Regions from separate parts of the Microbaculum mangrovi genome, predicted to be linked through region 3. Evidence: predicted binding sites of a transcription regulator. Region 3 holds the regulator's gene; each other region holds the start of a gene.

Evidence for each region. Region 3 encodes LexA, which represses DNA repair genes until DNA is damaged. Its sites were predicted from a motif close to TGTTCNNNNTGTGTTCNG; they were not measured.
Region 1: the regulator LexA is predicted to act here: its motif matches at 1,965-1,982, upstream of ACSF9G_RS18835 (YifB family Mg chelatase-like AAA ATPase).
Region 2: the regulator LexA is predicted to act here: its motif matches at 1,805-1,822, upstream of ACSF9G_RS13110 (DNA recombination protein RmuC).
Region 4: the regulator LexA is predicted to act here: its motif matches at 2,227-2,244, upstream of ACSF9G_RS15240 (PA0069 family radical SAM protein).

The regions. Positions count from the first base shown of each region.
Region 1 covers NZ_JBPODT010000004.1:450,245-453,926, reverse strand. Annotated here, with positions in the region: gene ubiV (ubiquinone anaerobic biosynthesis protein UbiV) at 1-422, shown strand, start outside; gene ACSF9G_RS18850 (HdeD family acid-resistance protein) at 580-1,173, shown strand; gene ACSF9G_RS18845 (potassium channel family protein) at 1,200-1,631, shown strand; gene ACSF9G_RS18840 (hypothetical protein) at 1,700-1,900, shown strand; gene ACSF9G_RS18835 (YifB family Mg chelatase-like AAA ATPase) at 2,056-3,588, shown strand.
Region 2 covers NZ_JBPODT010000003.1:77,003-80,684, reverse strand. Annotated here, with positions in the region: gene ACSF9G_RS13115 (DUF805 domain-containing protein) at 100-507, shown strand; gene ACSF9G_RS13110 (DNA recombination protein RmuC) at 575-1,771, opposite strand; gene def (peptide deformylase) at 1,886-2,464, shown strand; gene fmt (methionyl-tRNA formyltransferase) at 2,511-3,437, shown strand; gene ACSF9G_RS13095 (GNAT family N-acetyltransferase) at 3,485-3,682, shown strand, end outside.
Region 3 covers NZ_JBPODT010000002.1:1,169,486-1,173,167, forward strand. Annotated here, with positions in the region: gene ACSF9G_RS11860 (molybdopterin molybdotransferase MoeA) at 1-1,032, shown strand, start outside; gene lexA (transcriptional repressor LexA) at 1,206-1,922, shown strand; gene ACSF9G_RS11870 (ComEC/Rec2 family competence protein) at 1,938-3,682, opposite strand, start outside.
Region 4 covers NZ_JBPODT010000003.1:516,793-520,474, forward strand. Annotated here, with positions in the region: gene rnhB (ribonuclease HII) at 1-398, opposite strand, end outside; gene ACSF9G_RS15235 (VOC family protein) at 579-1,004, opposite strand; gene ACSF9G_RS15240 (PA0069 family radical SAM protein) at 1,031-2,203, opposite strand; gene ACSF9G_RS15245 (TIGR04283 family arsenosugar biosynthesis glycosyltransferase) at 2,316-3,008, shown strand; gene ACSF9G_RS15250 (TIGR04282 family arsenosugar biosynthesis glycosyltransferase) at 3,014-3,607, shown strand; gene ACSF9G_RS15255 (MBL fold metallo-hydrolase) at 3,642-3,682, opposite strand, start outside.

The sequences.
Region 1 (3,682 bases), on a different contig from region 3:
CGGCGCGCTGCTATCACGCCCGCGTCTACGACCGCACCCGGGACAGCTGCCTGTTCGTCTGCGAGAAGGATCCCGACGGCCTCGAGCTGAAGACGCTGGAAGGCAGCCCGTTCCTCGCCATCAACGGCATCCAGACCCTGTCGCACGAATATCTCAATCTCGTCGGCGAACTCGCCGACCTGAAGGCGGCGGGCGTGTCGCGGTTCCGCCTGTCGCCGCACAGTTGCGACATGGTCGCCGTCGCCGAAATCTTCCGCGCCGCGCTGGATCGCGACATCGACGTTCCGGAGGCGCTGGCCCGCCTCGGCCGCCTCGATCTACCCGGCCCCTTCTGCAACGGCTTCTATCACCACCGGCCCGGCAATCACTGGCACCGGCCCGGTTCGGCGCCGACCCGCTCTGGCGCCGGCCTGACCCGATAACTCAGACCGCCGGAAAGCCCCCGATCGGGCCGGAATAGCCCGGCGCGGCCGCGCCGGGCTGCCGCCCCGGGCTGCCGCCCCGGGCTGCCATTGGGTCTGGACGCTCGCGCCCCCGCGTGAGAGTCTGCGCGAATCAGTGGCAAATGGAGGCCGAACCATGTCTACGCCTGAAGCTGGTCTGCCGACGCGGGAAGAACTTGCCGCCCAGACGCGCGACGCGATCCGCAAGCATCGAACGCTGTTTCTGGTCCAGGGCATCGTCATGGTGATCCTCGGCATTGTCGCCATCGTCATCCCGCAGGTCACCACCCTGGCGGCCACGATCTTCGTCGGCTGGTTGTTCGTCATCGGCGGCATCATCCGCGTCGTCGCCACGTTCCAGTCGCGATCGGCGCCGGGCTTCTGGTGGTCGCTCCTGATCGGCATCCTCGCGCTGATCGTCGGCTTCATCATCGTCGCCAATCCGCTCAAGGGCGTGCTGACGCTGACGATGGCGCTGATCATCCTGTTCCTGGTCGAGGGCGTGTTCCAGTTCATCGCCGGCATCGAGTTCCGCAAGGCGCTGGCGTCGAGCTGGGTCTGGCTGATCATCTCCGGCGTCATCGACATCGCGCTGGCGGTGCTGATCTTCGCCGGCTGGCCGGACACGGCGACCTGGGCGATCGGGCTCCTGGTCGGTATCAACCTCCTGTTCGCCGGTATCGCGCTGACCATGACGGCGCTCGCCGCCAAGGACCTGCCGGCGACCTGAGACGGTTTACCGGAAGGACCGCGCCGATGCTGGTCGTGCTTCTCGTCGGCACGGGCGTCAGCTTATTGAATATCGCCATCCATGCCGGCGCGATGGCGGTGCTGGTGCACGCCGTCGGCTCGCGCTTCGTCAAGGCGATCCACAGCAATGCCCTGGCGCGCCTTGTCATCGTGATGGTGACGGCGGTTGCGGTGCTGATGGCCGCCCATATCGTCGAGGTCGGGGTCTGGAGCGCGCTCTACCAATGGGTTGGCGCGACGCCGGGCGAGGCCAACGATTTCGGCTTCGCCTTCGTCAACTACACCACGCTCGGCTACGGCAACATCGTGCCCGTGCCGCAATGGGAACTGCTCGGGCCGATGACGGCGATGAACGGCGTGTTGCTGTTCGGCTGGTCGACGGCGGTGTTGTTCCAGGTGCTGACGGTCAGCTACAAGGAACTCGAACAGCGCCTGTGATGGTCCGGTGTGACGGTCCGGGCCGGCACGTCCGACGGATTGCAACCGACAAGGATCGGGGGAATTCGATGAGCAGCAAGAGCCGGGAGACGCAGATCGCGGAACTGAACGGGGCGCTCGAGGTCCTGTTCGATCTGCGCGAGGAATTCGCCCAGTGGGCCGAGGAGGGCGAGGACGAGTCCAAGCGCGAGGCGCTGGAAAACGTGCTCGGCCATGTCGAGGTCATGGAAGCGGAATACAAGCGCCGCCGCGACGAACTCGTCGGCTGACGGGCCGGCTGCCGGGCCGGCCGGGTCGTCGGTCGCGCGCGAAGCGCGGAGCGTGCCCACGCCGTGTTCCCCTATTGTTCTTGATTGGATCCGATTCCCGTTGTAGACTTCCCATGCGTCAACCGAGGCGCGAAGTGTTCAGCAGGGTGATTGGGATGGTTGCGCGTGTGGCCACCGTCGCCTTCGTCGGGATCGAGGCCCGGCGCGTCGACGTTCAGGTTCAGATCGCGCCGGGGTTGCCGGCCTTCGCCATCGTCGGCCTGCCCGACAAGGCGGTCGCCGAAAGCCGTGAGCGGGTCCGCGCGGCGCTGACCGCCGTCGGTCTGGCGCTGCCGCCGAAACGCATCACCGTCAATCTCGCCCCCGCCGACCTGCCCAAGGAAGGCAGCCACTTCGACCTGCCCATCGCCGTGGCGCTGATGGCGGCGATCGGCGCGATGCCGGCGGATGCGCTGGCCGGCTGGTGCGTCCTCGGCGAACTCGCCCTCGACGGCCGCCTGACCCAGGTCAGCGGCGTGCTTCCCGCTGCGATCGGCGCCAACGCGGCGGGCCTGGGGCTGATCTGCCCGGCCGAGGGCGGCGCCGAAGCCGCCTGGGCGAGCCCGGACATGGAGATCCTGGCGCCCGCCGACCTGATCCAGATCGTCAATCACTTCAAGGGCACGCAGGTTCTGTCGCGCCCCCGGCCGGCGATCCGCGAGGAGGCGGGGCCGATGCTCGACCTTGCCGAGATCCGCGGCCAGGAGACCGCCAAGCGGGCGCTGGAGATCGCCGCCGCCGGCGGCCACAACCTCCTGTTCGTCGGCCCGCCCGGCGCCGGCAAGTCGATGCTGGCCCAGCGCCTGCCCTCGATCCTGCCGAAGCTCAACCCGGCCGAACTGCTCGAGGTCTCGATGATCCAGTCGATCGCCGGCGTCATCGCCGGCGGCCGTCTGTCGGCGGACCGGCCGTTCCGCGCGCCGCATCATTCCGCCTCCATGGCGGCGATGGTCGGCGGCGGTCCCAAGGCGCGTCCCGGCGAGGTGTCGCTCGCCCATAACGGCGTGCTTTTCCTCGACGAACTGCCGGAATTCACGCCGCAGGTCCTCGATTCGCTGCGACAGCCGCTCGAATCCGGCGAGACGGTCATCGCCCGCGCCATGCACCGGGTGACCTATCCCTCGCGCTTCCAGCTGGTGGCGGCGATGAATCCGTGCCGCTGCGGCATGGCCGGCGAGCCCGGCCACACCTGCCGGCGCGGGCCGCGCTGCGCCGCCGACTACCAGGCCCGCGTCTCCGGCCCTCTGCTCGACCGCATCGACCTCCGTCTGGAGGTGCCGGCCGTCACCGCCGCCGATCTGATCCTGCCGCCGCCGAGCGAGGGCAGCGCCGAGGTCGGCGCCCGTGTCGCCGCCGCCCGGACGCTGCAGGCCGAACGCTACGCCGCCCTCGGCCTCGACGGCGTGCGCACCAACGCCGGTTGTCCCGCGCGCCTGCTCGAGGACGTCTCCCGGCCCGATGCCGCCGGCCTGGCGCTTCTGCGCGACGCCTCTGAGTCGTTGAAGCTGTCGGCGCGCGGGTTCCATCGCGTCCTTCGCGTCGCGCGCACGCTTGCGGACCTCGGCGGCGCCGAGGCCGTGGGCCGCCTCCACATCGCCGAGGCCGTCGGCATGCGCGCGGCCGGATCGGGCCTTCTGGCGGCTGCTTGAGACGGCAATCGCCGCGCGTTTACGCGAAAGTGGCGGTTTGACGGGGGTTTTCTTCCGAAAATCCGAATCCCCTGCCCGGTCTTTGTACGATCGG
Region 2 (3,682 bases), on a different contig from region 3:
ACCGCCCGGATCGCCGGGCGGCGTGTGACATGGATTGCCCCAAGCCGGGTTAATCTTATATGTCGGCGGTCGACTGTCGGTCGCGTGGAGACAAATCTTTTGGCGAACAATCCCCATATCCAGGCCCCCCGGAACACGCAGCAGGAGGCCGGGCGTGAGGCGTTCGCGTGGCTGTTCTTCAGATTTAACGGCAGGATCGGCCGTGAGGCCTACTGGCTCGCGATCGGGCTTCTGTGGAGCGTCCTGTTCGTCACCATCAGCCTGATCGTGTCCGCCGTCGGCCAGGAGGCGGCCGCCGGGCCGACCCTCATGCTGGGCCTCGCCTCGCTGTGGCTGGAGATGGCGATCCTGGTGAAACGCCAGCACGACCGGGGCCTGCCCTGGTTCTGGTGCCTGCTCGCCTTCGTTCCGGTTGTCGGGATGATCTGGATGGTGGCGGCCGGGGTGATCCCCGGTGACGAGGGGCCGAACGCCTTCGGCGACCGGCCCGACACGCCACCGAGCTGAGTTCCTAGCGACTTGGGTCCCTGGCGCCCCGAGTTTCAGCCGGCCTGAAGTCCCGTCGTTCTGACGATCACTCGCCGGCAAGCAGACGCGGGCCGGGCGGCGCCTTTTCCTCCACCGACGACGCGCCGCTGTCCTCTTCCAGGTCGAGCTGGCCGATCTTCTCGCCGCGCTTGATGATCTTGTCGGTCGAGGTGAGGATCTGCTCGATGTCGCGGCCGGCCTGGCCGTGATGCTGCTGCAGCTTCGACACGCGCTCCTGCAGGCGGCGCACGTCGTCGGAGAGATGCGTCACTTCCTTGTGGATCAGATGGGCCTGCTCGCGCATCCGCGCGTCGCGCAGGATCGACTGCATCACCTGGATCGACAGCATCAGCATCGACGGGCCGACGACGATGATGCGGGCGCGGTGGGCCTTCTGGACGACGTCCTCGAAATGCTCGTGCAGGTCGGCGTAGATCGATTCGGAGGGCACGAACATGATCGCCAGATCCTGGGTCTCGCCCGGGATGAAATAGCGCTCGCGGATATCGGTGACGTGCTTGAGAAAATCGGTACGCAGGCGCTGCGCGGCGATCTTGCGGGCATCCTCGATCTCCGCCTCCCGGAATGCGCCGAACGCCTCCAGCGGAAACTTGGCGTCGATGACCAGCACGGCCTCGGTATTGGGAAAGCGGACGATGCAGTCCGGACGCCGGTTGTTCGACAGCGTCCACTGGAACTCGTAGGAGCCGGCCGGCAGACCGTCGCGGACGATCGCTTCCATCCGGCCCTGGCCGAAGGCGCCACGGGTCTGCTTGTTGGCGAGGATCTGGTTGAGGCCGACGACCTCCTTCGACAACTCGGTGATGTTCTTCTGCGCCCGGTCGATGACGGCGAGCCGCTCGTTCAGCTTCGACAGGCTGTCGTGGGTGGCCCGCGTCTGGGTCTCGACCGACTGGCCGAGCCGCTGGCCGAACTTGTCGAGGCGCTCGTTGAGGCCGCGCGCCAGATCGGCATGACGGGTTCCGAACACCTCGGCCATGGTCTGCATGCGGCCGGTCAGTTCGGCCTGGGTGCGGCTCATGTCCGCCTGGGCGCGGGCCATCTCGGCGAGCTGGCGCTCGGCCTCCTGGCGGCGGCGCACCTCCTCGGCATCCGGCCGGCGCGACCGGAAGACGCCGATCAGAATCAGCAGCAGAACCACGAAAAGCAGCGCGGCGCCGGCGAGAGCGCCCTCGCCGACGGTGAACAGGCGACCCGAGATTTCGACAAGCGGCTGATCCATGCCACCAAGTCTAGTCGATTCTTCCGGCATTGCGAGATCAAAACGCGAACATTCCTTGACGCGCGGCCAATGCGCCGCGTTGACCCGGGCCGGGCTTTCTCCTATCTGAGCGCCATGACAATTCGCGACATCGTCTACATTCCCGATCCCGTCCTGCGCCAGGTCTGCGAGCCCGTCCCGGCGGTCGACGACGACGTGCACGCGCTTCTGGACGACATGCTGGAGACCATGTACGAGGCGCCCGGCATTGGTCTCGCCGCCTGCCAGATCGGCGTCCTGAAACGCATCGTCGTCATCGACGTGTCGAAGGAAGACGACCCGAAGGCACCGATCTGCCTTATCAATCCGGAAATCATCTGGACCTCGGAAGAAACCTCGACCTACGAGGAGGGCTGCCTGTCGATCCCCGACTATTACGAGGAGGTCGAACGGCCGGCCGCCTGCACCGTCCGGTTCTTGGACCGCGACGGCAAGGAACAGGAGCTCGCCTGCGAAGGGCTGCTGGCGACCTGCGTGCAGCACGAGGTCGATCACCTCAACGGCGTCCTGTTCATCGATCACATCTCCAAGCTGAAGCGCGACCGGGTGGTCAAGAAGTTCACCAAGGCCGCCAGGCGCGGCGAGGTGCCCGAGTTCAAGCGCCGCCGCGCCGCCGATCCCACCGGGGACAGCGAGCAGCCGGCGGCCGAATGAGCCCCGGGCGCGACCGTCCCGCCCCGCGACCAGGACAAGACCCGCCGTGACCCTCCGCATCGTCTTCATGGGAACGCCGGACTTCGCGGTGCCGACGCTGACCGAAATCGTCGGCGCGGGCCACGAGGTCGTCGCCGTCTACTCGCAGCCGCCGCGGCGCGCCGGGCGCGGGATGGCCGAGCGCAAGAGCCCCGTACACGAGGCGGCGGACCGGTTCGGCCTGCCGGTTCTGACGCCGAAAACCCTGAGGGACGAGACGGCCCAGGGCGCCTTCGCCGCGCACGGGGCCGACGCGGCGGTGGTCGTCGCCTACGGACTGATCCTGCCGAAGGCCGTCCTCAAGGCGCCGGCGCAGGGCTGCTTCAATCTGCATGCCTCGCTGTTGCCGCGCTGGCGCGGCGCCGCCCCGATCCAGCGGGCGATCATGGCCGGCGACAGCGAGACCGGCGTCGCCGTCATGCGCATGGCCGAGGGGCTCGACACCGGTCCCGTCTGCATGGAGGAGCGGCTCGCGATCGGTCCCGACATGACCGCCGGCGAGTTGCACGACCGGCTGGCGCTGATCGGCGCGGGGCTGATGGCGCGCGCGCTTGCCGCGCTATCGCGCGACAGCCTGGACTGCCGCGACCAGCCGGAAGACGGCGTCACCTATGCCAGCAAGATCGACAAAGCGGAGTCCCGCATCGACTGGGCACGGCCGTCCCAAACCGTCCACGACCACATCCGCGGCCTGTCACCGTTTCCCGGAGCCTGGTTCGACCTCGCCGGCGAACGCGTGAAAGTGCTCCGCTCGCAGAGCATGGATCGCGACGGCCCCGAGGCCCCCGGCACGCTCGTCGACGAGGACGGGATCGTTGCCTGCGCGGGCGGTGCCATCAGGCTCGTCGAGATCCAGCGGCCCGGCCGCCAACAGATGAGCTATGCGGAATTCGCAAGGGGCGCCCGGCTGAAAAAGGGTATAATGTTCGGGTGAATTGGCTAACTGCCCAATGAAAGACGAACATGTCTTCAGACAAAAATATGGATGGCGTAACCATCCGCCAGGAAACACCTGCCGACGTCTCCGCAATCCGCTGTGTCATATCCGCCGCCTTCGACAGCGAACTTGAAGGCAAGCTGATCGACAAGCTGCGCACGGACGGCGACCTCGTCCTGTCTCTCGTGGCGGAAAAGAACGGCAAGATCGTCGGCTATGCCGGCTTCTCGCGGCTCAGGATC
Region 3 (3,682 bases):
GCCGACGTCGCGACCGTGCCCGCGCGTCTGCGCGTCATCGGAGCCGCCCCCGCCGGCCATTCCTTCCAGGGAACGGTCGGTCCGGGCGAAGCCGTGCGCATCTTCACCGGCGCCCCCCTGCCCGACGGCGCCGACGCGATCGTCATCCAGGAAGATACCGAGCGCGCCGGCGACGAGGTCACCGTTCTTGAATCCTCCGGCATCGGCCGGTTCGTGCGCAAACGCGGGCTCGACTTCGCCGAAGGCGACGTGCTGCTCGGCGCCGGCCGCCGTGCCGACCCGCGCGCCATCGCCCTCGCCGCCGCGATGAACCATGCCGACCTGTCCGTACATGGCCGGCCGAGGGTCGCGATCCTGTCGACAGGCGACGAGCTCGCCCTGCCCGGCTCCGATCCCGGACCGGAAAAGATCATCGCGTCCAACGGCTTCGGGCTTGCGGCCATTGTCCGGCGGGCCGGCGGCATTCCCGTCGATCTCGGCATCGCGGCGGACGACCGCGAGGCCCTGGCCGGCGCCGTCGCGAAAGCGCGGGACTCCGCCGCCGATGTCCTGGTGACCCTCGGCGGCGCTTCGGTCGGCGAGCATGACATCGTCCAGGACGTTCTGGTCGCCGAAGGCCTGTCGCTCGATTTCTGGAAGATCGCCATGCGGCCCGGCAAGCCGCTGATGTTCGGCATGTTCGGCGCCAGTCGATTCCTCGGGCTGCCCGGCAATCCGGTCTCGGCGATGATCACCGCGCGGCTGTTCCTCGTGCCACTGATCCACGCGCTGAGCGGCCTTACGGAAACGCGGTCCGGCGAGACCAACGCGCGCCTCGGCGCGGATCTCGGCGAAAACGATCAGCGCCAGGATTATCTGCGCGCGATGTCCAGCATCGATCCCGACGGCACCCTCGTCGTCACGCCCTTCGGCAGGCAGGACAGCTCCATGCTGGCCACGCTGGCCAGGGCCGACGCGCTGATCATCCGCCCGCCCTTCGCCCCGGCCGCGAAGGCCGGCGAGACCTGCCGAGCGCTCCTGATGGACTTCTAGAGCCCGGGCGAATTCCGATTCGCAAAGACGCCCCCGGCGCATCGGACCCATCTGGCGCCAGTTTGCACGCGATATTAGCCGTTGCCGAACACAACAAGAACATGTATGTTTGTTCTTGATTTGTACACACCCTGGCGCCCGAAGACGGGCGGAAGCGGCAACGGGAGCGCGCAATGCTCACGCGGAAACAGCATGAATTGCTGATGTTCATCCACGAACGTCTCAAGGAATCGGGCGTGCCACCCTCCTTCGACGAGATGAAGGAAGCGCTGGACCTGCGCTCGAAATCCGGCATCCACCGGCTCATCACGGCGCTCGAGGAGCGCGGCTTCATCCGACGCCTGCCGCATCGCGCCCGTGCGCTGGAAATCGTCCGGCTGCCAGACTCGGTGGCACCGGGACTTGCCGCGCGCGGTCGCGGCTTCGCACCGAGCGTCATCGAGGGCAGTCTCGGCAAGGTTCCGCCCCCCGCACCCGAGCCCGTCGAGACCGAAGCTGCAAACTCGAACGCGGTGGCGGTCCCCGTCATGGGCCGCATTGCCGCGGGCACGCCGATCTCGGCGATCCAGAACCACAGCCATTCGATCCAGGTGCCGGTCGAGCTTCTGACGAAGGGCGAGCATTTCGCCCTCGAGGTACGCGGCGACTCCATGGTCGACGCCGGTATCCTCGACGGCGACACGGTCCTGATCCGCAAGACGGACACCGCCGACACGGGCGATATCGTGGTGGCGCTGATCGACGACGAGGAAGCCACCTTGAAGCGCCTGCGCCGCAAGGGCGCATCGATCGCGCTGGAGGCGGCAAACCCGGCCTACGAAACCCGGATTTTCGGTCCGGACCGGGTTGCCATTCAGGGCCGGCTGGTCGGCCTCATCCGTCAATACTGAAGGCGCCCGCCGGACTCAGCGGGCCCGGCGCGTCCAGGGGCGGTCGCCGGACCGGTCCGCCGCCGTCTCGATGGCGATGCCGTTGGCTGTCTTTGTGAGCGTGATCGCGCCGGACCGCGCGGCATCCTGCGGACCGATCACGATTGCGTCGTCCCTGCACCACTGAGGCGGCGAGATCGGTGTGACGACGACGTCTGCCCAGGCGCAATCCTCCGCAAACGCCACCGGATCGCTCACGTAGGAAACACGCAGGCGGCCGTTGTCGGCGACACAGGCCCACTCGTCGCAGTCCGCCCGTCTTCGCGGTGTCCCTTCGGGCACGAGGCCGGCGCTGCGCAGCCACACCTCCACCTCGTAGTCCGATCCGGCCTTTGGCAGGAACGCCAGCTCGCCATCCTGCATCCGCAGCGCCGCCATCCGCAGGTCCCGCGCGACGAAGAGGTCCGGAGGCCCGGAGAGCACGGTCAGGCCGACTCCGGCCGCAATGAACGGTAGCCCCAGGAGTCGGACGCCCGTGCGCCAAAGCAACAGCCAGAGCCCGCCGGCAATCGTCAGAAGCAACGCGACCGCCGGCACCTGCGGGACCATGCGCACCGCCCCGTCCCAGCCGGCAACCGTCCTGGCCACGGCGAGAACGCCCTCGATGCCCTGCCCCATCGGGGCGAGCGCGAGCCCCTCCAGCCCGAAGGGCATGAGCAACATCGCGAACAGAGCGGACGGCATGACCAGCACGCTGACGAGCGGCATCGCCGCGACGTTGGCGATCAACCCGTAGATCGCCACGCGGTTGAAGTGATAGGCAGCGAACGGTCCCGTCGCCAACCCGGCGATCAGCGCGGTGAACATGAGACCAAGCACGGCACGAACGAGAAAGCGGATCTGCGGCGAAACCGCGCTCTCGCCGCGCGCAAGCGACCAGGACCGAAGCGCCTCATAGGCCGATATCAGGGCCACGGTCGCGGCGAACGACATCTGGAAGCTCGCCGTCACGAGCGCTTCGGGCGTCAGCACGAGCACGATCGATGCAGCGATCGCGACGTTGCGCAGCGTGATCGCAGGCCGGTCGAGCAGCACGGCGACCAGCATGATCGCCGCCATGATGAAGGCGCGCTGCGTTGCGATCGAGGCGCCAGACAGCACCAGGTAGCCGAGCCCGCCGATCAGAGCGATCGACGCCGCCCACTTCTTGATCGGCCGGGTCAGCGCGAGATCCGGCGACAGCGCGAAGCAGGCACGGGCGAACCAGAACAGCGTCCCGACGACAAGCATCATGTGCAGGCCCGAGATCGCCAGGATGTGCGCCAGGCCGGAGGCCCGAAGCGCGTCCTCGTCGGCTTCGGGTATCGCGCCGCGCTCACCGGTCACAAGCGCCGTCGCGATCGCACCGACGGAGCCAGGCAGCGACCGCTGGATTCGCCCGGCGACATAAAGGCGCGTTCGCTCGATCGCGGTTTCGAGACGCGCCGACAGCCCGGCTTGCCGCGCGGGCAGAACCGATTTCGGCGCGCTGGTCAGGAACCCGACGCCACCGATGCCGGAGAACCACGCCCGCCGGGCGTAATCGAAGCCGCCCGGCACGGCAGCGTCGGGCGGCGGCAACAGCATCGCGTTGAACCGGACCGTCTGCCCCGGCACCGGCACCGACCATTTCCCGCGCATCCACAACGACAGCAGGGTCGGCACGTCCGCGGCGGCGTCGCGACCGATCCGCTCCGGTGCCACCGTGAGCCGTGCCGCCCCGTCCTCCCTGAGCTCCACCC
Region 4 (3,682 bases), on a different contig from region 3:
CCGTCGACCACCGCTTCGCCGGGGCAGGGGGAACCGGGCAGGTCGCGCCCGTCGACGAGGATGTAGTCGGCCGGTCTGGCAAGCCCGGCGATTGCCCGGCGCATGGCCAGAAGCGTCGCCTGGCGGATGTTGATCTTGTCGATGACCGACGCCGAGGTTCCGGCGGCGCAGACGGTCGCCGTCTTCAGGATTTCGTCGAACAGGGCCTCGCGCCGCGCCGCGCTCAGCGCCTTTGAATCGGCAAGGCCGTCGGGGATGCGCTTCGGATCGAGGATCACGGCGGCGGCGACAACGGGCCCCGCCAGCGGTCCGCGGCCGGCCTCGTCGATGCCCGCCACAAAGCCCGCGCCCGTTTCGAGCGCCCGTTGCTCACGGCTGAAATCCGCTGCTGTTCCCATGGCCGCGATCGTTCCGCGACTCGCGCGAAAAAAGCAATGCTGCCAGTGGGGGCGCCAGAGGGGGACAGCAGAGAGGGGCGAGGGGGGCCGGCCGGCGAGGGGGCTTCGCCGGCCGGCGGACACAGGTCGCTTGAGTGAAAGGGCGGCCACGACCTGCAAGGAAACCGGTAAAGGCGGGTCTCAGCCCGGAAGCTGTACCCGTCCGTCCTGGTCGAGCGGCCAGAACGGGTTGTAGGAGATCTCCCAGAGATGGCCGTCGGGATCGGCGAAATAGCCGGAATAGCCGCCCCAGAAGGTCTCGGCGGCCGGCTTGATCAGCCGCGCCCCGGCGGCTTCCGCCTCTTTCAGCAGGGCATCGACGGCGTCCGTGGAGGCGAGGTTCTGCGCCAGGGTGACGCGGCGAAACCCGTGTCCTTCCGCCGACAGCCCGGCATCCTCGGCAAGCGCCGCGGTGCCGTAGAGGGCGAACACCATGCCGCCGGCATCGAAAAAGGCGACCGCGTCCAGGCTCTGCGAGGACCGCGTCCAGCCGAGCCGTTCATAGAATTCCGCGGCCGCCTGTACGTCCGCGACGCCGAGAGTGATCACGCTGATGCGCTGGTCCAAGGGGCTTCTCCTCAATGTCTGGTTTTCTAGAACAGGCTCATCTGGTCGCCCGCCGCGAGCGGGCGCTCGAACAGATCGGTGCGCAGCTTGAATTTGGCGCGGTTGAGCTTGTTGCGGTCCGCGGCAAGTTCGAAGCGTCGCCCGATGGTCCAGGCGAGCGGGCCCGAGCCGGTCATCCGCTTGCCGAACTCCGACTGGTTGTGCTTGCCGTCGCGCGTCTGGGAAACGAGCGACATGACGCGGGCGGCCCGGTCCGGCGCGTTGTTTTGAAGCCATTCGACGAACAGGTCGCGCACTTCCAGCGGCAGCCGCAGCAGGATGTAGCCCGCTTCCGTGACGCCGGCCGCCGCCGCGGCCGCCAGGATCGACTCGATCTCCGAATCGTTGAGGGCGGGAATGACCGGGGCGACCAGGACGGCGGTCGGGATGCCCGCCTCGGCAAGCCGCATCAGCGCCTCCAGCCGGCGCGACGGCGTCGAAGCGCGCGGCTCCAGCGCCCGCGACAGCTTGCGGTCGAGGCTTGTCACCGACAGCGCCACCTTGACGAGGCCGCGCTCGGCCAAGCGCGACAGGATGTCGATGTCGCGGGTTACCAGCGCGGACTTGGTGACGATGCCGACCGGATGATTGTAGCGGTCGAGCACTTCGAGGACCCGCCGGGTGATGCGCTGCTGCCGCTCGATCGGCTGATACGGGTCGGTGTTCGTCCCCAGCGCGATCATGGCCGGCGCATAGTTCGGGTTGGCGAGCTCCTTTTCCAGCAGCTCGGCCGCGTTCGGCTTGGCGAACAGCTTCGATTCGAAGTCGAGCCCCGGCGACAGCCCCATATAGGCGTGCGTCGGCCGCGCGTAGCAGTAGGCGCAGCCGTGTTCGCAGCCGCGATAGGGATTGATCGAGCGGTCGAAATTCACATCCGGCGAGTCGTTGCGGGTGATGATGCGCTTTGGCTTCTCGATCGTCACCGTCGTCGCGAAGGGCGGCAACTCGTCGAGCGAGCCCCAGCCGTCGTCGAAGATCGACCGCGCCAGCGACTCGTAGCGGCCGGACAGGTTCGAGCCGGCGCCGCGCCCCCGCCGCCGCGTCTCGGCGATGCCGTCGCCGAGACCGCCAGGCCTGTGGTCGGCCGGCCCGGTTCCTGCCAGACCGGGTTCCGCCGGTCCGGCCTCGACCCGTTCAGCAATGGGGAATCGCTCTGCCATGACCCGAACAATAGATCAGGAGCAGGAACATAACAAGAACATAGGGCGGCTTTAGCCCAAATTTCCGTGATCCCGGATGGCGCGGCCGCGCGCCGCGATATAAACCGCCGTAATGCTCACGGTCGTGATCCCCACCCTGGAGTCCGAGCGCACCCTCGTCGGCACGCTGGCGACGCTGATTCCCGCGGCCGTGGCCGGCGTCGTCTCGCAGGTGGTGGTTTCGGACGGCGGATCGCGCGACGATACGCTCGCGATCGCCGACGAGCTGGGCTGCGACATCGTCTCCGCGCCGCGCGGCCGCGGCAGCCAGCTCGCCGAGGGGGCGAGGGCCGCCCGCCAGCCCTGGATTCTGTTCCTGCATTCCGACACCAGGCTCGACGAGGGTTGGCACCGGGAGGCGGCGAGCTTCATCGAGCGGCTCGAATCCAGGAACGAGGCCGACCGTCGCGCCGCCGTGTTCGGGTTCGTGCTGGACGATTACGGCTTTTCGGCGCGCCTGCTGGAGGCGATCGTGCGGGTCCGCTGCGCCCTGTTCGCGTTGCCCTATGGCGACCAGGGCCTGCTGATCTCGCGCCGCCACTACGAACGGCTCGGCGGCTTCAAGTCGATTCCGCTGATGGAGGACGTCGATCTGGTGCGCCGCATCGGCAGGCGGGGCCTCGTCTATCTGCGCGCCCGCGCCGTCACCAGCGCCGCGCGCTACCGCCGCGAGGGTTATCTGCGCCGCATGGCCCGCAATGCCGGCTGCCTCACCTTGTTCTTCCTGCGCGTGCCGCCGCGCCTCATCGCGCGCGTCTACGGCTGATCCCCGTGAACCGCTGGCTCGTGGTGATGGCGAAACAGCCGCGCGCCGGCCGCGTGAAGTCGCGCCTGGCGCGCGATGTCGGCGCGGTCGAGGCGACCCGATTCTATCGCGTCACGCTGCAACGCCTGATCCGCCGGCTCGGTCGCGACCGGCGCTGGACGACCGTGCTCGCCGTTTCCCCCGACAGCGCGGCAGGCGATCCCGTCTGGCCGCGCGGCGTGCCGGTAATCGGCCAGGGCGGAGGAGACCTCGGAGTCCGCATGCAGGGCGTCATGGACCGCCTGCCGCCGGGACCGGCGATCATCGTCGGCAGCGACATTCCCGGCATCGAACCGGCGCATGTCGCCGATGCATTCCACAGTTTGGGGCGACACGACGTGGTGTTCGGGCCGGCGACGGACGGGGGCTACTGGCTCGCGGGCATGAGGCGCCGGCCGCGCGTGCCGCGCCTTTTCGACGCCGTGCGCTGGTCGACGAGGCACGCGCTGAAGGACACGCTTCGAAACTGTGGCGGCCTGTCGGTCGGCTTCGCCGCGACGCTGTCGGATGTCGACGATGTCGGGGACTGGCGGAAATGGCGACGGGGCGACCCGCTCTAGGCCGCCCCGCTCTGTATAGTCGCGATAGTCGCGCCTACAGGCGCAGCTGGTAGCTCACCGGCACCCAGCGGTAGC